Regions from separate parts of the Lysinibacillus sp. HST-98 genome, predicted to be linked through region 3. Evidence: riboswitches for the same ligand, from Rfam matches in the RefSeq annotation. Region 3 holds a riboswitch; each other region holds the start of a gene.
The links. A riboswitch is a leader RNA that binds a small molecule or an ion and turns the genes downstream of it on or off. The one in region 3 is predicted to bind thiamine pyrophosphate.
Positions count from the first base shown of each region.

Region 1: another riboswitch for thiamine pyrophosphate. It lies ahead of thiM (hydroxyethylthiazole kinase); the one in region 3 lies ahead of thiW (energy coupling factor transporter S component ThiW).
Region 2: another riboswitch for thiamine pyrophosphate. It lies ahead of thiT (energy-coupled thiamine transporter ThiT); the one in region 3 lies ahead of thiW (energy coupling factor transporter S component ThiW).
Region 4: another riboswitch for thiamine pyrophosphate. It lies ahead of thiC (phosphomethylpyrimidine synthase ThiC); the one in region 3 lies ahead of thiW (energy coupling factor transporter S component ThiW).

Region 1 is NZ_JAENHX010000001.1:942,244-950,263, forward strand. It holds gene tpx (thiol peroxidase) at 1-381, opposite strand, end outside; gene JIN86_RS04720 (RDD family protein) at 506-1,132, opposite strand; gene sppA (signal peptide peptidase SppA) at 1,145-2,158, opposite strand; gene mbcS (acyl-CoA synthetase MbcS) at 2,345-3,928, opposite strand; TPP riboswitch at 4,119-4,216, shown strand; gene thiM (hydroxyethylthiazole kinase) at 4,300-5,067, shown strand; gene thiD (bifunctional hydroxymethylpyrimidine kinase/phosphomethylpyrimidine kinase) at 5,055-5,879, shown strand; gene thiE (thiamine phosphate synthase) at 5,869-6,513, shown strand; gene JIN86_RS04750 (alpha/beta-type small acid-soluble spore protein) at 6,585-6,803, opposite strand; gene thiI (tRNA uracil 4-sulfurtransferase ThiI) at 6,949-8,020, opposite strand, start outside.
Region 2 is NZ_JAENHX010000012.1:79,612-87,631, forward strand. It holds gene JIN86_RS20910 (AAA family ATPase) at 1-1,849, shown strand, start outside; gene JIN86_RS23835 (hypothetical protein) at 1,890-2,012, opposite strand; gene JIN86_RS20915 (magnetosome magnetite crystal formation protein family) at 2,068-2,391, opposite strand; TPP riboswitch at 2,517-2,624, shown strand; gene thiT (energy-coupled thiamine transporter ThiT) at 2,759-3,319, shown strand; gene map (type I methionyl aminopeptidase) at 3,482-4,237, shown strand; gene JIN86_RS20930 (hypothetical protein) at 4,267-4,980, opposite strand; gene JIN86_RS20935 (polyphosphate kinase 2 family protein) at 5,180-6,004, shown strand; gene JIN86_RS20940 (GNAT family N-acetyltransferase) at 6,152-6,739, shown strand; gene JIN86_RS20945 (beta-class carbonic anhydrase) at 6,813-7,376, opposite strand; gene JIN86_RS23840 (hypothetical protein) at 7,556-7,690, opposite strand; gene JIN86_RS20950 (aminopeptidase) at 7,831-8,020, opposite strand, start outside.
Region 3 is NZ_JAENHX010000007.1:173,516-181,535, reverse strand. It holds gene JIN86_RS16490 (vWA domain-containing protein) at 1-436, shown strand, start outside; gene JIN86_RS16485 (VWA domain-containing protein) at 420-3,014, shown strand; gene thiW (energy coupling factor transporter S component ThiW) at 3,201-3,701, opposite strand; TPP riboswitch at 3,796-3,903, opposite strand; gene JIN86_RS16475 (MFS transporter) at 3,970-5,166, opposite strand; gene JIN86_RS16470 (ABC transporter substrate-binding protein) at 5,736-6,809, opposite strand; gene JIN86_RS16465 (ABC transporter permease) at 6,806-7,603, opposite strand; gene JIN86_RS16460 (ABC transporter permease) at 7,600-8,020, opposite strand, start outside.
Region 4 is NZ_JAENHX010000011.1:138,681-146,700, forward strand. It holds gene JIN86_RS20465 (FIVAR domain-containing protein) at 1-717, opposite strand, end outside; gene JIN86_RS20470 (methyl-accepting chemotaxis protein) at 972-3,071, shown strand; gene JIN86_RS20475 (AEC family transporter) at 3,183-4,112, shown strand; TPP riboswitch at 4,173-4,287, shown strand; gene thiC (phosphomethylpyrimidine synthase ThiC) at 4,427-6,205, shown strand; gene JIN86_RS20485 (catalase) at 6,328-7,833, opposite strand.

The sequences.
Region 1 (8,020 bases), on a different contig from region 3:
AAGACGTAATTCTTGAATGTATACGCCATATGCCTCACCAAATGAAAGGTCGCGGTGATCTGATACAGTTTGGACTGCATCAATACCTGCTGCACCACACCAACGCTTTTGAGCGAATGGAAGATCCACAGATACTGTATAAATGACTACATTATCACCTAAGTTAGCTGCTTCCTCATTGAATCGACGTGTTTGCGCATCACATACACCAGTATCTAATGATGGTACAACACTAAATAAACGAATTTTTCCTTCTGAATCATTTAATGTTACAGGTGATAGGTCATTCGCTAATACCGTAAAATCTGGAGCTTGATCGCCCACCTTTACTTCATTTCCTACTAGTGTCACTGGACCATTTTTAAATGTTACTTGTGCCATATAAACGCCTCCTAATCATCATATGTACATAATATTACTAAATCAAGGGAATTAATTGCAACTATGATAGCTTACATACTTAGAAATAGATAAGACTGTCTCTTAATTTGAGACAGTCTTATGTTTATTGTTCATTTTTTTCCTCTAGCTTGGCTAAGTCTATTTTTTCTTCTTGTACAGTAATTTCTACATGTTCTTCTTGTTTTGGTAAAGTAGTCGGTGTTGAAGCCTTTTCAATAAAGATTTTTTCGTGCACAACTGTTGTATCGGCAAAATAATCATGTAAACCTTGATTTTCTGGTAAAATCACTACCAAAATATACAGTGGCATAAAAATATTATTGATAATACGACCAATCCAATCACGGAATAACACATCTGACCAAGTTAGCTGATCGTGCTTTAATGAAATTACACGTAATCCAAACACCATTTTCCCTAGTGTTTGCCCAAAGAACTTGGTCATCAGCACAAAATAGCTATAGTAGAAAATTGCTGTAATAATAGAAATTGGCGCATACCAAACAGAATCAGATAAAGACCAATCCATTAAATAGAAGATAGGATTGACGAGTATTCCACCTACAGCAGAAATGATGAATCCATCTAATAAAAATGCCCAAAATCGTACCCAAAAACCAGCAGTTTTTAATGCATAGTTTTTTTCATTTACTGATTCTCCTGAGGTATTTATATAGAACCCATTTTCCATAGAGGGTGAACCTTGCATAACAATTTCATTGTTTGTCATTGTGCTCCCCCCTTAGTATTCCCCATATAGATACATCATTTTCGGTGCGCTATAGTCCGTCATGATTTTCATTAGCATTTTTTCTTCAGCAGAGGGACCGAACATGGAGCCAATTTTCATACCTACGTATGATTGCCAGCCACCCATATCGTATGAATACTCAAATAAAGCCGCATCTTCAAGTCCATAATCTTCACGAAGAGCTGCAATGGCCGCTTCTTCATCACCAATTTCATCAATTAACCCTGCTTCAAGCGCTTTTGTACCACCAAGAATACGACCATCTGCAACCTTTTTCACTTCTGCTTCAGACATATTACGTCCTTGCTCTACAATATCTACAAATTCTTCGTACGTTTCATTAATCATATCTTGCATCATTGCACGTTCCTCAGCTGTCACTTCACGCATTGGACTTAGCATATCTTTATGCTCTCCAGATTTAAACGTCTCAAATTTGACCCCTACTTTTTCAGCAAGCTCTTGATAGTTAATAGATTGCATGATAACACCAATAGAACCTGTGATTGTATCACGATGGGCAAATATTTTATCTGCTGGTGCCGAAATATAATAACCACCTGAAGCTGCCATAGAATCCATTGATACATAAATTGGAATTTGTCGTTCTTCTTTAATTTTTAGTAGCTTTTTATAGATATCTGCAGATTCCTTTACACCACCACCTGGTGAATTAACGCTTAAAACAACACCCTGTATGGACTCATCATATAAAATATTATCTAATTGTTCTAAGAAAAATTGATGATCATAGGCAACTGGTTGCCACAATGTACTTGAGCCGATATCTTGAATCGTTCCATCTACCTTTAAATAAGCAATTCGCTTATCAAAATTTTCACCTTCAATGACATTTTCATATACATCTAAGCTATTACCTGCCATTAAGCTATCAAAATTACCTAGGAAATCCGCTTTAAATAGCGCAAAAATGGTATTAATTCCTAACGAAAATAATAAGAGAATACCTGCCACTACTAAAGCAACCCACCTTTTTACATTCATGTCTTTCCGCCTCCTCAACACGTAATACGTATGACTTGCCAATTTGTTTCATTTTTTATGCAATAATTAAACAAAAAAGCTTTACACTATGTATTTCCTCATATTACCTTACCTAAAAAAAATAAAAAAATCAAAGTCCATCCCTTTGATGAACTTTGATTTTCGACATTATTTCCTAGGAAATGATTATAATTGGAGGTGTTTGATTTCATGTTGTCGTAATTCGACACGTCTAATTTTCCCAGAAGATGTTTTCGGTAGCTCCTCTACAAATTCAATAGCACGTGGATATTTATAAGGAGCGGTTAATGATTTCACATGACTTTGGAGTGTTTGAATAAGCGCTTCATCACCTTTTTCACCATTGCGCAGAACAATAAATGCCTTGACAATATTTCCCCTTACTTTATCAGGGCTCGCAATAACAGCAGCCTCTTTTACGGTTGGATGTTTCATTAAAGCATCCTCTACTTCAAAAGGGCCAATTGTATAGCCTGAGGATATAATAACATCGTCTCCTCTACCATCAAACCAAAAGTAGCCATCTTCATCTTTATAGGCACGATCTCCTGTAATATACCAATCCCCTCGAAATTGTAAATTTGTACGTTCAGGATCATTTAAATATTTTTTAAAGAGGGCTGGTGTTTCACGATGAACAGCAATATCACCAACTTCTCCGATTGTAACGGGTTTGCCCACATCATTAATAATTTCAACAGTGTTGCCAGGAGTAGGTTTTCCCATAGAGCCAACTCTTGCTTCCATCCCTACCATTGTGCCTACTAATAATGTATTTTCCGTTTGTCCATAGCCATCTCGCACTTGTAATTTAAATGTTTCCAAGAATACTCTAATGACCTCACTATTTAATGGCTCACCAGCTGATACAGCTTGGCGAATTGCACTTAAATCATACTCATGTAAATTATCAAGCGCTGCCATAAAACGATATTCAGTTGGTGTACAGCATAGTACATTGATTTTGAATCTCTGAAGCAATGCTAAATAAGAAGCTGCTTCAAATTTACCTTTGTAAACAAATGCAGTAGCTCCACTGCCTAAAGTAGCTAGAAACGGACTCCATATCCATTTTTGCCAGCCTGGTGCTGCAGTCGCCCAAACAATATCATTTTCTTGTACACCCAACCAATGTGGTGCTGTTGTTCGTAAATGAGCATAGCCCCAACTATGCGTATGCACTGCTGCTTTTGGATTTCCTGTTGTTCCACTTGTATAGGCTAAAAATGCATTGTCTGTGCTTTTTGTTGGGATAGGATTTATGTAGGTTGTAGATTGATTATGCATTTTTTCAAGTATGTTCTGCCAAGGTTTATGTGCATTCCCTATGACAAATTGTTGGATGTCTTGTAAATTCCCTACTTTATCGAACTGTTCAATATAGGGTTCAAATGCAATAACCGCTTTAGCATTTGCATGATGAATTCGATACTCAATATCCTTTGTTCTTAACATTTCAGAACTTGGAATAATAGTTAAACCCGCTTTTAATGCAGCAATATACACAATATATGCTTCCACTGAACGTGGTACCATCACTAAAATGACATCACCTTTCTTTAAACCTTGCTTGGTGAATACATGTGCTGCTTGATTCGCTTTTTCCAATAAATGTGCATATGTAATACATTGGATGTCTTGGTTTTCTTCATAAATGATTAAAGCATTTTTGGTTGCATCCTGAGCATATTTTTCAATTTCCTCTACTATGTTATACCATTCTGGTGCAACTAAATCTTGTCTTTTCATGGCAATTGCCCCCTTTTGTTATGACACATTATAAAACTCTTTTTTCAGCATTTTCAATGGTTTGTGCTTAATTTCGGTAAAGTCATGACAACTATCATACTCTCCTATATGGCATCGGTCACATTTTATCTATAGGAAAACTTGCTATTGAATACAAATGAAAAGTATGGTACATTTTGGTCAACTAAAAGCAAGATTGCAGGGGGACTCATAAGAGTTGAGAAGGTAAAACCTGACCCTTTGAACCTGTTAGTTAATACTGACGTAGGGAGCAATAAACATCGTTTTTCAGATGAAAGGCTCTTTTCGTGCATTTTTACACAAAAAGAGCCTTTTTGCATGCTTACGTCCATCCCTAAAGGAGGACTACAATGATTTTTCAAACAATTCGTCAACAGCAACCACTTATCCATTGTATAACCAATTATGTAGTGGCAAATTTTCAAGCAAATGGTTTATTAGCGATAGGTGCTTCACCAGTAATGGCCGATGACTGCCAGGAGGTAGAGGAGATGGTGGCCATTGCTCAAGCATTATTAATTAATATTGGAACACTTAACGATCGCACAAAAAGTGCCATGTTATTAGCAGGTGAAAAAGCCAATAAACTTGGTATTCCTGTTATTTTAGATCCTGTCGGAGTTGGAGCCACAACTTATCGTAAGGAAACCGTAAGATACTTACTGGAAAACATACACTTTGCCGTGATTCGCTGTAATCTCGGCGAGCTAGCAGCAATAGTTGGTGTAAATTGGCAACAAAAAGGTGTCGATAGTGGTCATGGCACTATCGCTATGGAATTAGAAGCCACATCATTGGCTCAACGCTATCAATGCATTGTTATTGTCACAGGAGAACGCGATTTTATAACAGATGGCAAGCATAGCCAATGGATCGCTGGTGGTCATCCACAAATAATAGAAGTAACGGGTACAGGTTGTTTACTTAGCGCAATTTGTGGCGCAGCCTATAGTGTAAGCCATAATCCTTACCAACAATTAATGGAAACACTTACTTACTATAAAAAAGCAGGTGTACTGGCATCCGCATTTACTGCAGACATTGGTGATTTTCAAATAGCCTTACTCAATGCTATACATCGCTTATCAAAGGATGGTGCAGCTTCATGCATATTGTAACAACAATCGCTGGCTCAGATAGTGGTGGTGGAGCGGGTATACAGGCTGATTTAAAAACATTTCAGGAATTAGAAGTGTTTGGTACTTCTGTGATTACTGCTTTAACTGCTCAAAATACTTTGGGTGTAACAGGTGTTTGCCCGATTGACGTTTCCTTTATAAAAAAACAATTCGAGGCCTTGGTAGAAGATTTTCCAATCGCTGCGATTAAAACCGGAATGCTTTATTCCTCAAATATTATCAAAGCAATTGCACACACGATCAGTGAGCTAAACATTCCACTGATTGTTGATCCGGTGATGATTGCAAAAGGTGGAGAAAGCCTACTACAGCAAGAAGCTATCGATGCCTTATGCTCAACTTTACTACCACTTGCTACGATTGTTACGCCCAATATACCAGAGGCAGAGGCACTTTCGGGGAGAGCTATACATCATGTTGAAGATATGAAAGAAGTAGCTCAAAGCTTGTTACAGCTAGGTGTACAATGTGTCATCATTAAAGGTGGTCATTTAGCAGATCCACTTTATGCCATTGATTATGTATTTTTTAAAAATGGACGTTCTTTTTCGATGCAGTCTCCACGAATCCAAACAAAAAATACGCATGGTACTGGATGTACATTTTCCGCAGCACTTACTGCTTTTCTTGGACAAGGATTTACTCTGGAAAATGCCATTATAGAAGCTAAAAAATATATCCAATTAGCTATTATGTATAATTTATCGATTGGAAATGGTCATGGACCCACTAATCATTTTGCTTATCAACAGCATAAGGAAGCCTGTGAGGTGATTATTCATGAAACGTGAGGATTTGCAGCTTTATTTTATTATGGGTACGAGCAATGTTCCTCCTCAAGAACAACCACTCTATATCCTAGAAAAAGCCTTGCAAGCAGGCATTACAATGTTTCAATTTCGCGAAAAAGGTCCTCACGCGTTAACTGGACTTGCCTATGAACAATTTGCACGCCAATGTCAAAAACTATGTCATCAATATCATGTGCCCTTTATCATTAATGACGATGTTGATCTAGCGATACGACTCGGAGCTGATGGAGTTCATATCGGACAAGATGATTTACCTGTAGGTGTAGCACGTAAAAGAGTTGGGAACATGATTCTTGGTGTATCTGTCCATTGCGAGGAAGAATTGCAAATAGCTATTAACCATCAAGCTGATTATGTTGGTATCGGTCCAATCTTTCCAACATCCTCTAAAAGCGATGCACAACCACCATGTGGCACATCTTTTTTACAGGAGGCTCATTCTCTTTATCCTGAATTACCAATTGTCGCAATTGGTGGAATAAATTTCACAAATGCACATTCTGTATTTCAAACGGGGGTTGATGGTGTTGCTGTTATTTCAGCTATCTGTCAAAGCAAAGATGTTGATTATACAGTAGCTACATTTAGATCTCTAACTCGTATAAATAAATGAACAAATAAACAAACTAAAACCAGTGCCTTTTACGGTCACTGGTTTTAAGTTTATAAATGCTTAATCAGCATTTATTGGTTGTTGTTTGGCATACCTTTTAATTGAGATTCTGCCATTTGTACAAGACGTTTAGTGATTTCACCACCAACGGAACCGTTGGCACGAGCTGAAGCTTCAGCTCCTAATTGAACACCAAATTCTTGTGCAATTTCGTATTTCATTTGATCTAGTGCTTGTTGTACACCAGGTACTGCAAGCTGGTTTGAACTACGGTTGTTGTTTGAAGCCATGTTTCTCACCTCCTTGTGAATATAGAATGTGCGATATTAGATTTTTAATACAAAAAATTTAGAGGTAAATTGTACCTCTATTGGAATAACAATATCCATACAAAAAAGCCGTCTCAAAATGGGCTTTGAGACGGCTTTTAAATCCTTATAGTAGATCTGCAAATTTATCTTGTTGTTCTTCTTTCTTAGGGAAAATATAGACCTCGCGATTCTTCACTGCTCGCTCGATCAATTTATCAAAGTCAGAGAAGCTTTCATAATGCTCAACCTTTTCAAGCTTCGGTTTTGTTTTTGGACTTGCTGGTGTAAAAATCGTGCAGCAATCTTCAAATGGCTGAATAGATGTTTCGTATGTGCCGATTTTTTCTGCAATATCAATAATTTCTAATTTATCAGTTGAAATCAGCGGACGAAGGATAGGTGTATTTGTTACTGCGTTTATTGCTGTTAAACTTTCAAGCGTTTGACTCGCTACTTGCCCCAGACTTTCACCCGTTACAATAGCAAGTGCACCAATTTCCTCACGCACCTGATCAGCAACCTTCAACATCATTCGGCGTGTTGTCGTCATCGATACGTTAGAAGGTACTTTTTCTTTAATAAGAACTTGTATTTCAGTAAAAGGAATGACATGTAAACGAATACTAGCACCAAATTTTGTTAATTCATTGGCAAGCACTTTAACTTTTTCCAATGAATTTTGGCTTGTATAAGGTGGACTAAAGAAGTGAATTGCCTCTAATCGCACACCACGTTTCATCATTAAATAACCTGCAACAGGGCTATCAATACCGCCAGATAGCATTAATAAAGACTTGCCATTTGATCCTACAGGCATTCCACCTGCACCAGGAATGACTTGTGCCATCATATAAGTTGCATCATGGCGAACTTCTACACGTAGCTCAATATCAGGCTGCTTCACTTTAACGGATAAATTTTGAAATTGTGGTAAAACATAGCCCCCGATCTCACGTTGAATGGCATGAGATTCTAAAGGAAATGTTTTATCAGTACGTTTTACCTCTACTTTAAATGTATGTGGCTCGTCTTTAAATGTCTCCATAATCGTGATAGCGAGCTTTTTCATACTGTCCATATCTTTTTCGCATGCAGCGACAGGGCTAAATGATTGAATACCAAAAATTTTAGGTAAACCTGTAATTAGCATTTGCATTTGTGCTTCGTCTTCTATGGCGATAAACATACGGTCGCGT
Region 2 (8,020 bases), on a different contig from region 3:
AAATGCAAAACGAGCAGTAAATGATAACCTCAAACTTTTGGAAAATGAACAAGAGCAATTCCAGCATTTTTCTCGATCGTTAGAAGGCTATGAAAAACAGGTTGAACCCTATGAAAGCTATTTAGACCAATTACCGAAACTACGGGAACAAGTTGCTTTAATCAAGCAAGCGGAGAAATATGAACATGCCGTAGAGTTAGCTAAGCAGGATGTAGTTGCTTTAGACAGTCTCTATCAAGAAAGTAAAGAGGCTCTTCAACTTTTGCAGCAACGATGGCTGACGAGTCAAGCTAGTATTTTAGCAGAACAACTGAAGGAAGGAGAACCCTGTCCTGTTTGTGGTAGTATGACACATCAGAAAGCGCACAATGAGCAACTGGAAGTTATTGAGCTTGCTCAAGTGGAAGCATTAAGAGCGAAGGCATCATCAGACGAGCGTAAGTATTTAGAGAAAGAGGCATTTTTAGCATCAGCGCAGCAACTTCTTCAAGATACATGGCAACAACTTGAGGCGCAGCATATTAAACAAGAAGACCAATCACAGATCACCGCTACTTTACATGAAGTGGAACAAGAGATTGCTGCATTAAAAATTATTCAACATCAATTAGCTGATGTGCGATTGAAAATAAAGCATCAGCATGATCGAATAGAACAGCTACGAAATAAACATATGAAGCTAGAGCAATATTTAGCAGAGCAGATAAAAGAATGGACAAAATTACAAGCGGTTGTAGACGAACAACTTAAGCAGATGCCCCCTAATTTACCAACTTTACAGCAATTAAAGCAACAACTTAATGAAGTTAGCAAACAGAAAGAAGAGCTTCAAAAAAGTTGGCAAGTGAGTCAAGAAAATTTGCATGCAGCAAAGGAAACGGCTAGCAATGCAACACTAACTGTAGAAATTGCCAAACAGTCCTTTGAGGAATTACAGCTTAAAATGAATGAAAAGCTTCAGCAATTTACAGCAAATATGCAAGAATTAGGGTTCGAAAGCTATGAGGCTTATGCTACTGCTAAACGGAGTGCCATACAATTAGATGCACTTCGAAAAGCATGCAGTGACTATACTTTACAAGTGCACACGTTGCAAATCCAGATTACCGAAGGGGCTACCTATCTTCAAGGGAAAGAGAAGCAAGATTTAGAGGCAATGGAAGCAAGAGTAGAACAGCATCGAGTTTCCTATGAGGAAGCATTTAAACGTTTGCAACAGATGAATGGCTTTATACAAGCATGCCAAGGCTTTAGTGAAAAGGTGGAAGAAATAGCGAAAGAGCTTCATTTACTTGAACAAGAAGCAGGGCGAGTAAAGGAGCTCTATGGATTATTAAATGGACAAAACTCGAAAAAGCTATCCTTTGAGCGTTATATACAAATTAACTACTTAGATCAAATTACAGAAGCTGCCAATATACGTCTGTATCATTTATCAAACGGTCAATTTGAGCTTAGACGTTCAGATAGATTAGAAAAGCATGCGAAGCAAAGTGGCCTTGGTCTTGATGTTTATGATGCTTTTACAGATCAATTACGAGATGTCAAAACTTTATCAGGTGGCGAAAAATTTAATGCTTCGTTGAGCCTTGCATTGGGGATGGCAGATGTGATTCAAAGCTACCAAGGTAATATTCATATTGAAACGATGTTTATTGATGAGGGCTTTGGCTCGCTCGATGAGGAATCACTAAATAAAGCAATCGATACATTAATTGATTTGCAGGATTCTGGTCGTATGATTGGCGTTATTTCGCATGTGCCTGAATTGAAATCCGCGATGCCAGCAGTTTTACATGTGGAAAAAACATTAAATGGCCATAGTCAAACCCATTTTGAAGTGAAATAAAACGAAGGCGTATTTCCTCTAAAAGGAATACGCCTTCGTTTTATTTTTTTCGGGTTGTGGTTGTAGGCGTTGTGCCCTTTTTTGCAGCCATTACTTTTTTTACGATAGGAATAACAATAGGTGCTAACTTAACGGCAGTTTTTACAACGTTTGATACTTTCATCCCAAAACAGCTCCTTTTACAATTACTACTACCTGTTTCTCTTAAAAATAAAACATTAACGGATAACACGAACAGCCTGAATTATATTCCAAATCACAATACCGAGTGAGACGAGGGCATAGATGGCGAATGAAGCAAACCAAATAATCATCATCGTCTTGTTATTGGAGGTTGGATCTAAACTAAATGTAGAAAAAACAAAGACAATAAAGAATAGAATGCCAAAAACAAAAGGTATTAAATGAGAGACAAGTGCACGAATCGAATGGCTTTTTACATCACTGTCTTTTGTCACGAAATATACAATTAATGGAACGATAAAAGGGGCGAAGAAAATACTAAGATAACTAAAGGCAGCTAAAATTTTTTGATTCTCCATAGTTGTATCTCCTTTTTAAATATTTACGCATGAAAAACAGCAAAGTTTCAAAAAAATGATGTATGGAAGGTTGTAATCCTTCAATCCTTTGCGTACAATGAGATTGTTCAAATAAATTCAGATGTAACGACCACAAGGGGAGCTGATGATGTCAGCTGAGACTGGGCACGTAATGCCTTGACTCTTCGAACCTGTAAGTTAATGCTTGCGTAGGGATGTGGATAGAAACCGACACTTGTACGATGTGAGGCTCTGTCCTGACATCGTTTTTTCGTCCTTAAAGGAAAAAAGGTGTCAAAAAGAGACATATCAGCGCTTTTCTATTCCTGCTCTTGTATCCTACATCGGAACAAAGGAGAGAATATGTATGGACAAAAAAAGACTATTAATGCTAGTGGAGATTGCGATTTTTGCAGCGATTGGTCTCGTACTGGATCAGGTTTCCTTTAAAGTATGGGCACAAGGCGGCTCAGTTAGTCTTGTTATGGTACCAATTATGTTAATAGCATTTCGCTGGGGCTTAGTAGCTGGGCTAACAACTGGATTACTCGTAGGTGTAATGCAAACCATGTTTGGTGCTACGATTGTGCATTGGCTACAAGGATTCCTGGATTATGGCGTTGCTTTTACTGTTGTAGGATTAGCGGCGGTTGTACGTGGACCAGTGTTAGACGCTGCTAAACATATGAACAAAACAAAAATGGCACTTTATATAATCATAGGTACCGTTTTCGCAGGCTTCTTACGATACACAGCACATACAATTGCTGGTGCTGTATTTTTTGCCGAATATGCGGGTGACCAAAATGCATGGATCTATTCCATCATCTACAATGGTACATATATGCTACCAGCAACCATTTTAACGGCGATCGTTGGTGTTCTTTTATTCACAGCCGCTCCACAATTAATGCAAAGAAAAGCTTAATGCTAGTCCCTTCACGTGAGTGGAGGGACTTTTTTATCGTGAATAGCTCTTTTAGCACTTTGCAAAGTAGGAAAGCATACAATATTTAAAGCGTTTATCGTTATACCCATAAAAAGTTATGTTATATTAAAGAATAGATATTAGATGAAAGGGACGTTATACATGATTGTAAAAACGCAAGAAGAGATTGAAGCTTTTAAAAAAATAGGACGCATTTGTGCTGAGATTCGTGAAGCGATGAAAGCTGCAACAAAGCCAGGAGTTACAACACTTGAGCTTGATGAAATTGCTGGTCGCATGTTTGCAGAGGCTGGCGCTATTTCAGGACCAAAGGGAGAATATGATTTTCCAGGGTATACATGTATTAGTGTCAATGAAGAAGTAGCACATGGTATTCCAGGAAAGCGTGTTATTCAAGAAGGAGATATCGTAAATATTGATGTTTCTGGCTCTTTAAATGGCTATTTTGCTGACACAGGTATTTCATTTGTTGTGGGTGATGGCTATGAGGACAAAGAAAAGCTTTGCCGTGTTGCTAAAAGTGCCTTTGATCGAGCAATGACAAAAGTAAAGGCTGGATCTAAATTAAATCAAATTGGTAAAGCTGTTGAACGCGAGGCAAATGCTAATGGGTTAACTGTTATTATGAATTTAACAGGTCATGGCTTAGGTCAATCTTTACATGATGAACCAAACCATATTTTAAATTATTACGATGCATGGGATTCTACTATTATGAAAGAAGGTATGGTCCTTGCGGTTGAGCCATTTATCTCAGCAAATGCAGAGCATATCGTAGAAGCAGGTGATGGTTGGACATTCGTGACGCCTGATAAATCACTTGTAGCTCAAATCGAACATTCAGTCATTGTAACAAAAGATAAACCAATTATCTTAACGTCATTAGACGAAGAATAGGATGCAATGAAAAAATCCTGCTAACCAAATTATTTTTGGTAGGCAGGATTTTTTTTAATAAATAAAATGCCAACAAAGAGAACACCGCATAAAAATAAAGCGGCTGTAGTGACAAGTAGCTCATCAAAACCATTATGTATGGCGATTCCAATATAAGCCCAAATAAAAACACTTGGATACATAACATCAAAGTGATGGAAACGGATATGTAGCGCAATGGCTCCTCCTAAAGTAAGTAAAATCACTGCCCAAAGAGGCGTACTAAGACCAAAGCCGTTCCAACCATAAGCCGTTAACGTAAAGCTTGTATTTGTGATAAAAATAAATGTCATCCATGCTAAATAAATAGAGAAAGGAATACGACCAAACAAGGATTTGTTCTGAAGAGGGTACGTATTATACAACATAAACAAATACAAGACTAAGAGTAATGTAATGCCAAGAGAAACAATAAATAACTCATGGTGCCAGACATATATCATTAATGCTTGTAATATATTTATGCAACTAAAAAGCGCAGACTGTTTCAAAGTTGTCTTTTTTATGTTCATAACTAACCAATAACCGAGTAAAAAATAAATGATAATCCAAATTACATGACTTACACTAACTGGTGCAAATACTACAGAAAAACGATTAGCGATTTCTAGCGAAGATTGACCGTTGATGTTCACGAAAAAGGATGAAAAGGTTAGGATGATTGAGACAATATAAGAGATTGTCATCATGATAAACCGAGGCATGTTTTCCTCTCCCTTCGTGTTAGATTGTATAGGGAAAAGACAAATAAGTATAGTACTGTCACTTTTTTTATTATAACGGAAATTTCCAACAATGTATCGTGTTGTTTTACTAATAATACCTACAATTTACCATGTCTGATAGGCATCCATATATTTCTTTAGTACAATAAGAATAGCCAAATAAAAGGAGTGAAGTTTCATGACACAAAATTTGAAGAATCTAGATCTAACTGTTGAACTAGACAAAAAGATGTATAAAAAGAAATTAAAAGTACTCCAATATGAAATGTTGAATGCACAACAATTTTTATTAAAAAACAAGATTGGCTTGATCTTGGTATTCGAAGGAATGGATGCGGCTGGTAAAGGTGGCGCTATTAAACGATTAATCGAACGTGTCGATCCCCGCGGTTATGTTGTACATCCTATTTCTGCCCCTCAAGCTCATGAATTACGCTACAATTATTTACAACGGTTTTGGAGAAAATTGCCTCAACATGGGCAAATCGCTATTTTTGATCGCTCGTGGTATGGTCGCGTATTAGTAGAACGCATCGAAGGATTCGCAACAAAGGATGAATGGTCTCGTGCTTATGAAGAAATTAATAATTTCGAGAAGATTTTAACTGCAGGAGATTACATAATTATTAAGTTCTGGCTTCATGTTTCAGATGAGGAGCAATTAAAACGCTTTAAAGAACGTGAACAAAACCCTTATAAATCTTGGAAGTTAACAGCCGAGGATTGGCGCAATCGAGATAAAACACCTCAGTATATTGATGCAGCAAATGCGATGTTTGAAAAGACAGATAAAAAAGATGCACCATGGATCTTAGTCGCTGGAGATGACAAAAAGTATGCACGTGTTCAGGTGCTACAGGAAACTATTGCACACATTGAACGAGAGGCTCAAAGACGTGGTCTTCATTTAACAAATGTGTTAGACAATACACAACTAGAAGATGCTGATTCTTCCAGCTTAGAAATAGTAAACGAGAAAAAGAAAGAACAAAAAACTAAATAATTAAATTGTGCTGCTATGACAATAAGACATAAGCTGTTTTGGTTGTAGCAGCCTGTTTTTTTACATACAATGAAATATAAATAGGGTTTATAGCCAATGTAACAAAGAGAAATGTATTGATTTTTATTGGAAGGCTAGTGTGGAGAAATGGTGCTTAAAATTTGGAATCTATTAAGAAAAAAGGGTGGGAATGTGGTAACAATAAAGGGGGAAAAATGCTACATCCGCACATTCCAAGAAAAAGATGCACGAAGTTTAATGGGCCTCGTAAGCCGTAATAAATACTTTTGGTCTATTTATGAGCCACTGCAAAGACCAGAATACTATACAGTCGATGCTCAATACAAAAAAATTCAAGAAAGTCTCTATTTAATGGAGTCAAAGCGTGAATTTACTTTTGGTATTTTTGAGCATGGTACAAATAATCTAATAGGGCATATTGCACTTTATGCTGTCAAACGCTTACCGTACTCGAGTGCATTTGTTGGCTATGCGATGGATGAGATTTATGTTGGAAAGGGCATTGTCACAGAAGCTGTGAATATGGTGGTCCGATTTGCATTTGAACAAATTGGTCTACATCGTGTAGAGGCCTATGTATCGACACAAAATACTGCCTCCATGCGTGTATTAGAGAAGGCTGGATTCCAGCAGGAGGGTCTGCTAAGAAAGCTACTGTATATCAATGGTCATTGGATAGATCACTATATGTATGCACGTTTAGAGGATGAATAGAATAATAAGTGCCTATCTTCCACATAGTGAGGATAGGCACTTGTTCTTTTATTAATGTATCAAGAAATAATTTTTATTGTTTATTTCCATCTTCAATTAAATCTAGATGACCTGTATTTGGATCAATTATTAAACCATGAACAGGTACGTCTTTTACCATTAAGGGGTGATTACGAATTGTATCGACACTTTTCTTAACACTTGTTGCTACATCACCGAAACCTCGTAAAAATTCCTTTAAATCAAAACCAGAATATTCCAACATTTTAATTGTTTCTGGATCGATGCCTCGTTGTACCATTTCGCTAAGCATGGCATCAGGATCAACCGCGCTCATACCACAGTCATAATGACCAACAACATACACTTCATCAGCTTGTAGGCCATAGACAGCAACTAATAAACTACGCATAACTGCACCGAAAGGATGGCTCACTAACGCACCAGCACTTTTCACTATTTTTACATCGCCATTACGCAAATTCATCGCTTTTGGTAAAAGCTCTACAAGACGAGTATCCATACAAGATAAAACAACAATACGTTTATCAGGATATTTCGTAGTGATGAATGGCTCATATTTTTTTTCTTGTACAAACTCTTTGTTAAATTCTAGAATATCTTGTAACATTGTCATGAATATTGCTCCCTTCCTTACAAAAAATATTGTAGAGCAAAATTTTCAATATGCAAACAATAAAGACTTTATTCAGATAATTTTTACAATAAAGGAGCAGTTTCATACGCTTTAGTAGATGAAATAACTTGTAAGCTATAAAAAAACAGCTACCTATAATAGTAGCTGTTTTTTACACATTAAAATTTTTCGTTTGGCTTTGGATCTACAGTTACTGAAGACTTGCTATCTAAACCAACTTGTAGGTAGTGGATGAAGAATCCCGTTGAAATTAATAAAACTGCTGAAAAGCCAAGAACAGTTGTAATGAACATTATTAGAGCTCCTCTCTACTTAAATGATCTACTAAAATTCCCTAAAACAATTATACAATAGGTTACTAGGAAAATCTAAGGATAATTTATGACAACCTTAACATACTTAGCCTAGAATACTATTAGTAGGAATGGATTATTTAGAATGCCCAATTTCCATCACGGAATATTGGGTCTATTTGATCATCATGTGTTATTCCATCTATATTCATTTCGGTAGAGCCGATCATAAAATCTACATGTGTCAAGCTTTGATTGAGACCATGCGCACTTAGTTCCTCAGAAGTCATTTCTTTGCCGCCCTCAATGCAAAAAGCATAGGCACTACCA
Region 3 (8,020 bases):
TACAGATTGGCCCTTACATCCATCATTCCCACTATTTCTATGGAGTACAGAGCAGCAGCTAACAGAATCAGTTGGGTCACTTGGGATTTTTTCACCCAATGAACAACGTGCAGTTGCTTTAGCGCAAGGAGACTGGAATGTTTATTCGCAAGAGGACGAGTTTCTTTCGTCTGTTACCAAGGGTATGCTAACTGCGCCCAAACAGCCAGGCATTTATATGGTACGCTCAAATAATGAGGAAAAACAATTGATTGTGCAATTGCAAGCCCAAGAACGTGTTATTGAACAAGGAACAAGCTTTACATTAGGTGATATCTCAGACAACGGAAAGGAAGAAGTGTCGATGACCTCTTTCGTGCCTTGGCTAATTGTAATTATTTTACTATTGCTTGTTTCAGAGTGGGAGGTGCAACGACGTCGTGGATTTACGAATTGATATGCCGTTAGTATTGTTGTTACTCCTTCCATTATTTTTGTATTTTGGATGGACATACTTTCATGAGCGGCGGCGACTCAAAAGAAGTCATATTGTTGTACTTACTATTCGCATAGTGGCAGCAGGCTGTTTAGTTTTTGCACTCGCAGGTCCATATCTATTATTACCAATAAAAGAAGAACAAATTGTTTATTTAGTAGATCGTTCTGCTTCTATGAATGGTACGGAAGATGAGATGGTTCAGTTTATACAGGAGAGCCTACAATCAAAAAAAGAACCACAACTTGGGGGCATTTATTCATTTTCCTCTACTTTACAAACAGAAGCTATTTTGTCTAAAACATTAAAGGAAGTACCAAAACTAACTGAAATCAAAGCTACCGATCAAACGAATATAGAACAAAGTCTACAGCTTGCTTCAGGGATTATAGATCCTAAAAAAGCAACTCGTCTTGTGCTATTAACAGATAGTAATGAGACAAAGGGAGATGCTTTAGAATTTGCTACGAAGTTGAAAGGGTCCAATATTAGTGTGGATATTAAGCCTTTTAGTCAACCCGTTGTCAATGATGTATCACTAAAAAGCTTTGTATCCCCTCAGGTGGCTTATGTTGGAGAGCAACAACAATTAGTGACAGACATATATGCAACCTCAACAGGCCAAGGTGAGCTGTTATTATATGAAAATGATGAGCTTATTCATCGAGAGGCAGTTGAGCTGACAGAAGGCACGAATGTGTTTACCTATAAACATGCAGCAACAGCTGAAGGACTTGTAAAATATGAAGCCGTTGTTCAAGTTGGTCAGGATGCTATTTTTGAAAACAATAAGTTAACTAGTGTCACAATGGTTCAAAGTGAACCACATTTATTAATCGTTAATGGTTATGATACAGCTTCACCCATCGCAGCAGCACTTGGTAGTCAATCCATTGCCTATGATGTTGTAGCACCTAAAAGTCTACCAAATGAACTATCCAGCTATTTGCAATATAATGCTATTATTTTCGACAATGTACCAGGTCATTTAGTAGGTGAAGCAAAAATGAGTGTTATTGAGCAAGCAGTCAAAAACTTTGGAGTTGGTTTTACAATGGTTGGTGGAGAAAATAGTTTTGGTCTAGGCGGCTACTTTAAAACACCGATTGAAACCTTATTGCCAGTGGAAATGGAAATTAAGGGCAAAGAGCAATTACCTTCCTTAGGATTAGTGATTGTACTTGACCGTTCTGGCAGTATGCAAGGCTCGAAGCTAGAGCTTGCTAAGGAAGCTGCGGCACGTTCTGTTGAGATGTTGCGAGATGAGGATACATTAGGATTCATCGCCTTTGATGATCGTCCTTGGGAGATTATAGAGACAGGGCCACTTAGCAGTAAAGAAGAGGCTGTGGATACTATTTTATCCGTAACACCTGGTGGGGGAACAGAAATCTATAGTTCATTAGCTAAAGCCTACGAGAACCTTGCTGATTTAAAGCTCCAACGTAAGCATATTATTCTCTTAACAGATGGGCAATCACAGGCAGGGAACTATGAGGATTTAATTACTGAAGGAAAAGAAGATGGTATAACCTTATCGACAGTAGCGATTGGACAAGATGCCGATGCGAACTTATTAGAAGCACTTAGTGACATGGGCAGTGGACGTTTCTATGATGTCATAGATGAGCAAACCATTCCTTCTATTTTATCTCGTGAAACTGCTATGATTTCCCGTACCTATATTGAGGACAATCCATTTTACCCTGCAATTTATAATGCAGCAGGATGGAACGCACTGTTTGCTAATGGTGTCCCACAAATGAATGCATACATTGGGACAACGGCAAAACAGGGGGCTACTGTCGTAGCAGAAAGCGAAAAGGAAGATCCTGTGTTAGCGCAGTGGCAATATGGTCTTGGTAAAACATTTGCCTTTACATCTGATTCAACGGGTAAATGGACAGGAGATTGGGCAAGATGGCAAAATTGGGGAGTATTTTGGCAAACACTTATTTCTCAAATGCTACCAAGCTACAATGATGTAGCCTATGATGTAAGATTGGAAGCAGATGGTTCCTTTATGATTACAGACCCTACAAATGAAGCTGCATTTTTAGATATTGTTGCAGTAAATGAAGCAGGGGAGGAGCTAGAAACACAACTTGAAACCATTTCCGCATCCCAAGTTCGAGCTGTAGTACAAGCTGAACCTGGATTAATTTTCTTCCGTGTAGCAGATGAAAAGCAGGCCATTTATCAGGCAGGGCTAAGTGTTCCTTATAGTGCTGAATACGAGCTACTCCCTGTAAATAACCAACTGATAGAAGAGTTAACGCAACGAACAGGAGGCACTGTTTTAAGGGAACCACAAGATGTCTTCCGTGACTTTACGACAAAAGGAGCAGATCGGCAAAATATTGCCACATGGCTACTCTTAGCGAGTATGCTTCTTTTCTTTATTGATATTACCATAAGACGTTTTGGTTGGAATTTCCTAACGAATGCGAAGAAAAAAGAGCCGCTGGTTGAGGAAAAAACTATACCAGAAGACACGAATGTAGCACAGTTGTTAAAAGGCATGAAAAAACGATCTTAAAATAGAGGAAGCAGTGCAAACTCGAATAGTTTTGCACTGCTTTTTATATTCCTTGAAATAGAGAGCTCTCCCCTTTGTAAAGAGGGTAAGAATTATCTAAAAAGTAGGCTCTTTGCTCATAAAGAGAAGAAAAGCGCTCCAAATTGGACTACCCCAGCTCAATGAATGCTCATAATTCAATCCCTCTCAATAAAGAGAAGAATGAAACCTCTTTACTAGCTCTGTTTTACGCAAGCTACTCGCAACCATTACACCTAAAATGGCGCCGATTGTACTAGATGTTAAAAAGGCTGGTAGGAAGAAGAATGCTGCTACAGATGTTCCCATGAATAATTTTGCGTAAGGGACGGCAATAAGTGAAGCCAAAATGCCAGTTCCGATAACTTCTCCGATACTAGCTAACCACATTTTATTACTATATTTATAGGCAAAGGCAGCACAGAACGCGCCGATGATACTACCCGGGATGGCTAGTAGAGAGCCTGTTCCAGTAAGAATACGAATGATGGCAGTGACAAAGGCAACTATAACTGTTGGTACGGGTCCAAGTATAATAGCTCCTATCACATTAATCGCATGCTGAACGGGGTAAGCACGTGCGATGCCTGTTGGGATGGATACGAAAGTAGAGCCTGCAACAGCAATGGCTACTAATAAAGCCATGACTGTTAATTTACGAATTGACATAAAGTTCACTCCTTTTGGTAAAGTTGGTGAGGAAAAATAAAAAGGCCACTCCCTTTAAACAATAGGAAGCGGCCTTGCGTGTATATAGTGATAACAGCAAGTAGCGCCACTTCCCTCCGCTAGTGTGAACTAGATCAGGTTCAAAGGGTCCGTATATTACCATATACGTCTCAGCCTTTTAAAGACTCCCCTAGTGGTTAAGATTATTCAATTTAGTGAATCAACAATAATGTAACATACTGCTAAAAATAGTCAATGATTTTTCAGACTATTTTGTATCGGGTTGCATTAAATGAGGTGCTTTTTTCACTGTCCAGATGAGTGCAAGGAAGAAACAAGCTAATAATATGATAGAACCAAAAATATAGGGGCTATTCATATTCCAGTCAAATAATAAACCTGCCAAAGCGGGTCCAATCATATTCCCAAGGCTCATATAGGCATTATTCAAGCCCGCAGCGAATCCCTGCTCTTTTTCTGCAAGTTTTGAGATAAGTGTATTAACAGCTGGACGAATTAATGTCGTTGCTGTAGAGAAAATTGTTGCTACAACTAATATAAGGGCAAAGCCAGAAACAAATAATATTAAGAAAATAGCAACGGATGCAATAAACAAATTAACTAGTACTACTTTCATTTCACCATAACGATTGAACAGTGGTGTAATAATAAACATTTGTACTACTACTCCAAAAGCACCACCAACAACTAATATAATCGCTATATCTACAGGTGTGTAATTAAACTTTTCTGTCACAAATAATGACAATGTCGTTTGGAAATTTGCAATTCCAAACGAGAACACCAGCATAATTATGAGCATAACAAAATAAGGCATATGTATGGAACGAGCCATTTGCTTCGCCAGATTGTCTTGCTTTTGTTTCTGTTGCGCAGTGTTTGGTTTGGTAGAAGGTAATAAAAAGTAAGATAAAATAGATGCTACAATGGCTGCAGCTCCAGCTGTGAAAAATGGGAAATGTAAGCTTACCTTTGCTAAAAAGCCACCAATACCAGGTCCAATCATAAAGCCAAGAGACATAGCGGCACCCAACATCCCCATACCTTTCCCGCGTTCTTCATAGGTTGTGACGTCAGCGACAAAAGCCATAATAGGAGGAGCAACAAATGCAGAACCTAGACCACCTAAAAATCGTGCTAAAAAGAGCATCCATACATCTGTAGCAAGGCCAAATCCGATTTGTGCAAGACCTGTTACGATAAGACCGAAAATGATTAAATTTTTTCGACCGTACTGATCTGAAAGATTCCCAGCAATAGGAGAAAATACGAATTGAGCTAAGGCGAACGTTGCGATTAGCATACCTAGAACTTGTCCTGCTGCACCAAATATTTTTAAATACTCTGGCATGACAGGAATAATAATGCCAATACTCCCCATTGCGATAAACATATTAAACATTAAAATATACAAAGCCGCCTTATTGGACTTCTGCTGGGTCATCGAATGAACCCCCTTTTTGTAATCAAATTTAGTACAGTCTATCATAAAGAATTATTGCTTGGCTAATAGTTAAGATTATCGTACTGGTTCTATATTTAGAATGGTTTTCCACAAAAGTTTTCATCTGCGTACCTAAGGATGATGAAATAATACATTTTAGTCATAAAAATTGAGGGAGGAGAACTATAGAATCGAGCAACAACAATCGATGGATTTCTCTTATAAAAGAAGAATTAAAAAATTTGTGAGTTTGTCTGTAATGGTCTATAAATTGTAGCGACTGTTATAGTAGTGGCATCAAAATTATGGAATACCAAAAGTACACTTATGGCTTATTTATTGTTAATACAATGGATAAAGAAAATATAAATTTATGCAGATTAGATGAAAAAATCTATAGGTAAAGTTTCCTATAACAGATGATGGGAGCATCTATTAAAATTTAGATAAAATATTTTCTAAATATAATAATACAAATAGTCGATTGAAAATGTTCTTATTTAATAGGAAGTTAGATAGGCAGAGAAAAAAACTAGCGAATTGGTGTGAAAACCAATTCGCTAGTTTAATTATCGGATACTCATTTTAAATTCTAAAAATAATTCGTTGTATTTCCCTAAATAATCAGGTCCCAAATTTTTGTAGACCTCTAATGTATCGCGTTGTTCTTCAGAAGGATAGTAGCGTTCGTCGGAAACAACTTCTGCGTCCATCAAGTCCATGGCTGCAATATTAGGAGTAGAGTAGCCTACAAAATCGGCATTTTGAGCACCTGATTCAGCACTTAGCATGAAGTTAATAAATGCGTGGGCACCATCAATATTTTTCGATGTTTTTGGGATGACCATATTATCAAACCATAAGTTTGAGCCTTCCTCAGGTACAGCAAAGTCTAACTCTTCATTTTCATACATCATGTCAGCTGCTTGGCCAGACCATGTAAGGGCAACAGTTGCCTCATTATTAATCATTAACGGTGTAATTTCATCTCCAATGATCGCTTTTACATTTGGTGCGAGTGTGATTAATTTGTCAGTAGCTTCACGAAGTTCCTGATCATCTAGTGAATTCAGAGAATAGCCAAGACTGTTTAAGCCCATGCCCATGACTTCACGCGCACCATCTACTAAAAAGACTTTTCGCTTTAAAGAAGAGTCCCATAGATCGTCCCAAGAGGAGAAGTCTAAGTCTCCAACAAGGCTTGGATTGTAGACAATACCTACTGTTCCCCAAAAATAAGGGACAGAATATTTATTGTTATCATCGAATGGTAAATCTAAAAAGTAAGGATCAATATTTTTTAAATTAGGGATTTTCTTCTTATCTAAAGGAATCAATAATTTTTCTTCCTTCATCTTCTCAATCATATATTCAGAAGGGACAGCAATATCGTAAGCTGTTCCGCCTTGTTGAATCTTTGTCATCATAGCTTCATTGGAATCGAATGTTTCATAGATAACATGAATGCCTGTTTCTTTTTCAAATTCTTTTAACAAATCAGGATCAATATATTCTCCCCAGTTAAAGATGGTTAACGTGTCTTTTCCACTTTTACCGCCACCAGCACTTAAGGCATCAGCCGCGTAGAATAAAAGGGCTGAAACGAAAAGGATGGCGATGGTAGCTTGAATTAGTGACTTCATCGTTGACCCTCCATTCTTTTACTCGTACGACTAGTAATGAAATAATAACCAACAACAACTAAAACCGTAACAAAGAATACTAAACCAGAAATTGCATTCACCGTTAGAGAAATTCCTGCGCGGGCCATTGAATAAATTTCTACGGATAAAGTACTAAAGCCATTACCTGTTACAAAGAATGTCACGGCAAAATCATCTAATGAATACGTAAGGGCAAGGAAGAAGCCTGCAAAAATACCTGGCTGAATATAAGGAAGAATGACACGCATCATAACGTCCTTTTTCGTTGCTCCTAAATCTAATGCTGCATCGATTAATGAGTTATTCATTTCTAGTAGCTTTGGTAAAACCATTAATACCACAATCGGTACACTAAATGCGACATGCGCTAATAAAACAGATGCAAAGCCCAGTTTAATGCCTACCATTGTAAATAAAATTAAGAAGCTAGCCCCGATAATAACGTCTGGGCTGACGATTAAGACATTGTTTAAGGATAATAAAGTATTACGCATTTTAGAATCCTTAACCGTCACAATCCCAATTGCTCCCAGCGTACCAATAATAGTAGAAATGAGAGCAGAAAGTAATGCCACGATGACCGTATTTATTAATATAACAAGAAGACGTGAATCTTCAAAAACAGCTTGATAATGCTCCAAAGTAAAGGATTCAAAATTATTCATGGAGCCGCCACTATTAAACGAGTAAAAGATTAAATAGAAAATTGGAGCATAGAGAACGATAAAAACAATTGTTAAATAGACTTTGGCTGAAGCAGATAGTTTGTTCATCGTACGCCACCCCCTTTATCTTTTTGTCCCGTAATTAGCATGATAATCACCATGAATAAAATTAAGAATACAGCAATAGTGGAACCCATACCCCAATTTTGTGTCACAAGGAATTGCTGTTCAATCGCTGTGCCTAGAGTAATGACACGGTTCCCTGCAATTAAGCGAGTAATCATGAACAGGGATAGGGCAGGGATAAAGACGACTTGAATACCAGATTTAACGCCATCCATTGTCAATGGTAAAACAACACGACGGAAGGTTGTAAAAGCCGAAGCACCTAAATCACGTGCTGCATAAATGAGTGTTGGGTTTAAACGATCTAAAGAATTGAAGATCGGTAAAATCATAAATGGAATAAAGATATAGACCGACACAAAGACAAAGCTAATATCGGTAAAGAGCATTTGCTTTGGA
Region 4 (8,020 bases), on a different contig from region 3:
ATCATTTGCCACATCAATTGTAAGCTTTTCTATATTGGACATAGCTTCAAACGATGTAACTTTTCCTACTACATCTACTTTGGAAAGCGTTTGGTCAGAAGATATATTGACTTTAGTACGTTCCAAATTGATGTTTGATGATTTCATATCGATTAAAGTGACGTATAGCCAACTTACCTTTTTCGTTACAATTGGTTTTAGTGTAATTGTTTCATCTACTGCTACTTCATCGAGTGTAACGGCTTTTTTTACTCTATTTGTAATGATAAGCTGACCATCCACACTAACATCTTGAATCTTTACATAGTCAGCGTTTACAGTAAGATCTCCCGAGATTTGTGCGTCACCTCCATCAAAATAAACAGATTTTTTGCTTGTACCTGCTTTGTTTAATATTAATGAAGTAACGTCCGTAATTTGACCATTTTTCACTACAATGGTAGCTCGGGCATTTGTTAATGCAGTTTTATTTGAAGTATCAAATAGGGGCTTTAATGCCGATTGAATTCTGAATGTACCATTAGATGTTATCACAGTATCTTTTGTTATGTTTTTGATCGTTACGGATTCACCTATTACTTTTTTTGCTGCTGCTACATGTGTCTCATATGAATTTGATTGAATTTGAGATGAGGCGGCATTCGCAGTAGACATTGGTAATACTAGTGTCGCTGTAATAGCCGTGGCCATTAATGTTGATAGCGCTTTATTTTTCATGTAAGTCACTCCAATCATTCTATTTAATAGTTAATATATCATATTTTCCTATAATTTAGAATTAGAAGAGGATGTTTTACTATGAATCTCAATTCAAATAAGTCATTAGTCCTTTATATTGAAAAATAAATATTTGGTGAAGTATCGGTATTTTTCTCTATAATTCTGTAAAATTTCTACTTTATTCGCTAAATATTTTATTGTGATACAATCATCCATCCATTATTATTAGTATAAAAGTGGGGGTGTTAGTTATGAAAAAATCAAGAGGAATTGCCTTAAAACTTTCTTCCCTTATAATAGGATTATTTCTCATTTTATTTTTATCCTATACGGTCATAACGGGGATTATTATAAAAAAGCAAAGTGTTGAAGACGCAGAGCATGGAACATTACAATCAGCTGAATCTTCTGCAGCTATTATGAGTGAAAGATTTAAGAAAGCCAATACGACATTACAAACAACAAAGCGTATCATAGAAAGCATGGAGAAGAATAATACGTTGTCTACCAAGGGTGTCATAGACGTAATGGAAAACAATTTAGCTAGCAATAATGACATTCTTGGAGTAGGAGCAATCTTTGAGCAAGATTCTATTATTTTAGAACCAACTGAAGCTGCTTTAGTAGATACTAAAAAACGTTTTATCCCTTATTTAAGTAAGAACGGAAATGATATCTCGACTGCTCTAATCGAAGGTATTGATGATAAGAGTATTTCTGAATGGTATTGGGTACCAAAAGAAGAGAGACGTGCAGTTTTGACAGAGCCCTATGATTATAATGTAAACGGACAATCCGTATTAATGACAACCATTTCGGTGCCATTAATCAATGCTTCCGGAACATTTTTCGGTGTATTGACAGCCGATGTATCAATCGATTTTTTAAATGATTTAACAAAATCGAATGCCCCAGAAGGCGGTTATGCGGCAATTATTACGAATAAAGGTGTGCTAACAGCTAACAGTTTTGGTGAAGAATTAGTTGGGCGCAATATGCAAGAGGATCCTACTTGGACAAGTATTAGTAAGACAATGGAAAATGGCGAGCTAACAAGTATGTACGTTGACTCTGATCAACTGAAGGAAAAGGCATATAATGTTTTTGCTCCAATGATTTTAGAGGGTATTGACGAAACATGGACTGTTCAAGTCGTGTTAGCTGAATCAAAGATTCTAGAAACATATAATCATGTATTTGTATTTACGATTATTGCTTCCATTATTATGGTGGTTTTGATGACAGCTGCAAGTGTGTTATTCATCTATAAACAACTAAAACCACTTAAATTTTTACGTGCATCGATTGAAACTGCAGCCGAAGGGGATTTAACACAAAAGGTGGAAGATCGATATATTAAGCCTGATGAAATTGGTGCAGTTGCTGTGGCCTATAATAATATGTTAGATAAAACCAATAGTGCGATTCAAACTGTACTAAATTCCACGAGGTTATTGAACCAATCTTCTAATCAGGTAAATGAGGCATTTAATGAGGTAGTTGCTTCTAGTCAGGAGGTTTCTGTAGCTATCAACGAGATTGCACAGGGAGCTTCGAAGCAATCAGAGGATACAGAAGAAACAAATTATCGAATGATGGATTTATCAGATCAGATTGATGCGATTACGGCTCTTTCTAATGAAATGGATGAGCTATCTCATAAAACAGGTGTAACAACAGAAAAAGGATTGCTTGAGGTTGAAAGTTTAAGAGAGCGTAATATGGAGACAAATGAAATGAATGGGCGTATCCAGCAGCAAATGGAATCATTAGCTTCTAATATTGCCAATATTAATCAGATTATTGCTTCGATCCAAAGCATTACCGAGCAGACTAATCTGCTAGCTTTAAATGCAAGTATTGAGGCTGCACGTGCTGGTGAGCATGGTAAAGGATTTGCTGTAGTTGCAGAGGAAGTTAGAAAGCTAGCAGAACAATCTAAAAATGAAACAGAAATTATTAAGAGTACAGTAGAAAGCATTCTTGAAAATTCTCAGCAGACAGTTGCTGTGATTGCATCTAATGCAGATTTAATGCAATCTCAAAATGAGTCAGTACAAAGCACGCAACTAGCATTTAAAGATAGCAGTGACTTGTCAGGTTCAATTGCAAATTCTATTAGTGAATTAATGAATAAACTATCTAGCATGTTAGAGCATAAAAATCAGGCAATCATGGCGATCCAAAGTATTTCGGCTATTTCAGAGCAAACAGCAGCCTCTGCGGAACAAGTAAGTGCTTCTGCAATGGATCAACAAGCAGAATTACAAAAAGTAGCAGAGTCTATTCAAAATATGAACGATATTTCAAACGAGCTACAAGAAGTTGTAAATCGATTTAAGCTTGTTTAAAAGCAAAGGCTGCCTTCAATATAGAGGCAGTCTTCTTTTATTGTGAAAGTCAGCGAAATTGACCTAGAAGGAATTCAACACTACTATTCACACTGAGAGGGGGACATTGATATGATGTATCTCGGAATGATTTTCTTTCAAATTGTTGTACCTATTTTAGTGTTACTTGTAATAGGCGCTATCCTACAAAAGAAATTTCGCTTTAATTTAAAAGCATTGTCTCAGCTTATTACATATTGCTTTATGCCGGCAGCTGTTTTTGTAAATTTATATGAAACACATGTGGAGTTATCGGTACTGGGAGAGGTCGGATTATTTATTGTACTCTTTATCGGTAGTCAAATGTTACTCAGTCATTTTATGGCAAAAGGGCTAGGTTTAGCTAGAACAGAGGCAGCTGTCTTTAAAAATAGTGTGGTGCTTATTAACTCGGGCAATTACGGTATTCCGGTGGCTCAAATGATATTTGCCACGCAACCTATTGGAGTAGCCATTCAGGTCATGCTCGTAATCTTTCAAAATATGACTACGTACACATATGGTTTATACAATTTAATTTCTTCTACAAAGTCAGGTATGACAATCATCAAGGATTTCTTTAGAATGCCTATTATTCATGCGCTGATTATAGGTGTCGCTATGAATTATTTTGATATCGGTATTCCACAGTTTATCAAAATTCCAGTAGAACATGTAGCAGATGGATTTATTGCTGTGGCCTTAATTACTTTAGGTGCGCAATTATCACAACTAGAGATGAAATCAATGTTTAATAAAACTGTCTTTATCAGCTGTTTTACGCGATTAATTATTGGACCATCTGTTGCATTAGCCATTATTTATATATTGGGATTAGATGGAGTCGTCGCACAATCACTGTTTATAGCTAGTGCCTTTCCAACATCCCGTAATAGTTCTAGTCTAGCATTGGAATATGATGTAGAATCAGCAACAGCCGCGCAAGCTGTTTTATTTTCAACCATTGTAAGCTGTATAACGGTAACCATTGTGATCTATTTTGCGGAAGTATTATTTACCTAGTAAGATAAAAAATAACTTCCATCTCTTAGTATTATCTGCTACACTAGCATCAAACTAAATAGTATTAACTAGGGGAGTCTGATGAGTCAGGCTGAGAGGGGAACGCTACAAAGTTTCTTGACCCTTTGGACCTGATCTGGCTCATACCAGCGTGGGAAAGTTAAGAAGCTATTGCAGAGTATGCAATCAATAGACCTTTACATTCGTGGCCGGATCCAAATAATTATTTTGGATTCGGCCTTTATTTTTGGATTGTTGGGGTGAGCTAGAATCGGTCCTTAGATTAAAATAAATTTAAGGGAGAGAAGTAGCTCATGTCAGCAATTAGTGAAAAGAATATTACCATTATGTCTAGCTTTGAAGGAAGTAAAAAAGTATATGTGGAAGGATCACGCCCAGATATTCTAGTACCTATGCGAGAAATTGCATTAAGTCCAACAACAGGCAGTTTTGGAAATGAAGAAAATGCTCCTATTCGAGTATATGATACGAGTGGGCCCTATACAGATCCAGCCTACCAAGTAGATATTACGAAAGGTTTACCTGCCTTACGAAATGCATGGATTCAAGAGCGAGGGGATGTAGAAGCATATGAGGGACGCTCCATTAAACCGGAGGATAATGGCTTTCGTCATGTTGATGACCCGCGTATTCAAGAAAATGTCTTCCCTGAGTTGGCGAGAAAGCCTTTGCGTGCTAAAAAAGGTAAAAATGTGACACAGCTTCACTATGCACGAAAGGGGATTATAACGCCTGAAATGGAGTTTGTAGCGATTCGTGAAAATATGAATCCTGAATTTGTACGTTCAGAAATTGCAGCTGGACGAGCTATAATGCCTTCTAATATTAATCACCCTGAGGCAGAGCCAATGATTATTGGGCGTAATTTTCATGTAAAGATCAATGCGAATATCGGGAATTCTGCTGTATCTTCTTCCATTGCAGAAGAAGTTGAGAAAATGACCTGGGCAACTCGATGGGGCGCAGATAATATTATGGATCTATCGACTGGTAAACATATTCATACAACTAGAGAATGGATTATTCGAAATGCTGCAGTGCCAGTGGGAACAGTGCCAATTTATCAGGCTTTAGAAAAGGTAAATGGTGTAGCAGAGGATTTAACGTGGGAGGTTTATCGTGATACTCTCATTGAACAAGCTGAGCAGGGTGTGGATTACTTCACCATTCATGCAGGTGTCCTTTTACGCTATGTACCACTAACAGCAAATCGTGTGACAGGTATTGTATCTCGAGGGGGCTCTATCATGGCACAGTGGTGTTTATATCATCATCAAGAGAATTTCCTGTATACACACTTTGAGGAAATTTGTGAAATTATGAAAGCTTATGATGTTGCTTTTTCCTTAGGTGATGGTTTACGCCCCGGCTCAATTGCAGATGCCAATGATGAGGCGCAATTTGCAGAGCTTGAAACACTAGGCGAGCTAACACAAATTGCTTGGCAGCATGACGTTCAGGTGATGGTTGAAGGACCAGGTCATGTACCAATGCATCTGATTAAAGAAAACATGGACAAGCAATTAGAGGTTTGTAAGGAAGCGCCCTTCTATACATTAGGACCACTCACAACAGATATTGCTCCAGGTTATGACCACATTACATCAGCCATTGGGGCAGCCATGATTGGATGGTTTGGTACAGCGATGCTTTGTTATGTGACTCCAAAAGAGCATCTTGGTTTACCAAATCGCGAGGACGTTCGTGTGGGCGTTATCACTTATAAAATTGCTGCACATGCTGCTGATTTAGCAAAAGGTCATCCAGGTGCACAACAACGAGACGATGCACTGTCTAAAGCGCGCTTTGAGTTCCGTTGGCGTGATCAATTCAATCTGTCCCTAGATCCAGAGCGTGCAGTAGAATATCATGATGAGACACTGCCAGCAGAGGGAGCAAAAACAGCACACTTTTGTTCTATGTGCGGGCCTAAATTCTGTAGCATGAGAATTTCACAGGACATTCGTAATTATGCGAAAGATAAGGATTTGAATACGACTGAAGCGATCCATCAAGGTATGAAGGAAAAGGCAGAGGAGTTTAAAAAAGCAGGCAGTCAAATTTACCAATAATGAAAGAAAAGGCTTATGTCAAAAAATAGACATAGGCCTTTTCTTAATCGAAAAACTCCATGTGAATAGTAGATTCACATGGAGTAAAAGTTGGATTTGGATATCAATAATAAAGTGGAATATTAAACGTTTGTTGGTTGTTTTACATATGGGTTTGTAAGGTCCATACCTTCTAAGGAAAGACCCATCGCTTTAGCGACACCTTCACCATATGCTGGGTCAGCTAGATAGCAGTGAAGAATGTGACGGCGTTTGATGAATTCTTCAACAGAAGCCATATCATTCGCGGTATTTTCAAATAGACGTTGTTGCTCTTCCGCAGTCAATAGACGGAATAGTTTACCTGGTTGCTCAAAGTAATTATTATCGTCTTCACGGAAGTCATGAATACCTGCATGACCATCAATGCGTAATTCAGGCTCTTTATGGTCTAAATTATGCTCCCACTCGCCATAGCTATTTGGTTCATAGCTTAATGTCGAACCGAGATTGCCATCAAAGCGCATTGCTCCATCGCGGTGGAAAGTACGGAATGGACATTTTGGTGCGTTGACAGGAAGCATATAGTGATTTACACCAAGACGATAGCGTTGTGCATCCGCATATGCAAAGATACGCCCTTGTAACATTTTATCTGGGGAGAAGCTGATACCAGGAACAATGTTAGAAGGTGCAAATGCGGCTTGTTCAACTTCTGCAAAGTAATTGTCTGGATTTTTGTTTAACTCGAACTCACCTACAGGAATTAATGGGAAGTCTTTTTTATACCATACCTTTGTTAAATCAAATGGGTTGTATGGTAGCTCACGAGCTTGTTCCTCTGTCATTACCTGAATGTACATTTTCCATTTAGGGAAATCTCCTTTTTCAATTGCTTCATATAAATCACGTTGTGAAGATTCACGGTCTTGACCAATAATCTCATTCGCCTCGGCACCAGTTAAGTTCTTAATGCCTTGCTCTGTACGGAAGTGGAATTTAACCCAAACACGTTCATTATTAGCATTGATAAAGCTATACGTATGAGAACCAAATCCGTGCATATTACGGTAACTAGCTGGAATACCACGGTCAGACATAACAATTGTCACTTGGTGAAGTGCTTCAGGTAATGAAGTCCAGAAATCCCAGTTAGAATTGGCATTTTTCATATTTGTACGTGGGTCACGTTTTACCACATGGTTTAAATCTGTAAAATGTAATGGATCGCGGAAGAAGAATACAGGCGTATTGTTCCCTACTAAATCCCAGTTTCCATCTTCTGTATAGAATTTAAGGGCGAAGCCACGAATATCTCGCTCTGCATCTGCTGCACCACGTTCACCCGCTACTGTAGAGAAACGTGCGAACATTTCAGTTTTCTTGCCGATCTCTGAGAAGATTTTCGCCTTAGTATATTGTGAAATATCATGCGTTACAGTAAAAGTACCAAATGCACCTGAGCCTTTTGCGTGCATACGACGTTCTGGAATTACTTCACGATTGAAGTTTGCTAGTTTTTCAACTAACCATACATCCTGAAGTAAAAGAGGGCCACGTGGACCTGCTGACATAGAGTCATGGTTACTTACTACTGGAGCGCCACCTGCTGTTGTAAAGCGACGGCTACGATCATTTGCGTTTGTCATATTAGCTTACCTCCTGAAAAAAATGTGAGTCAAACTCTTCGTCTATAACTATAACAAATATAAAATAGAATTGCTAGTACATTATAATAATTATCGTTAAAGAATATTTGTATTTTAGTATAAACTATAAATATATGCGCTAGACATACGAATTATACATAGTTTCTAGCTTTAATTTATTTTATCT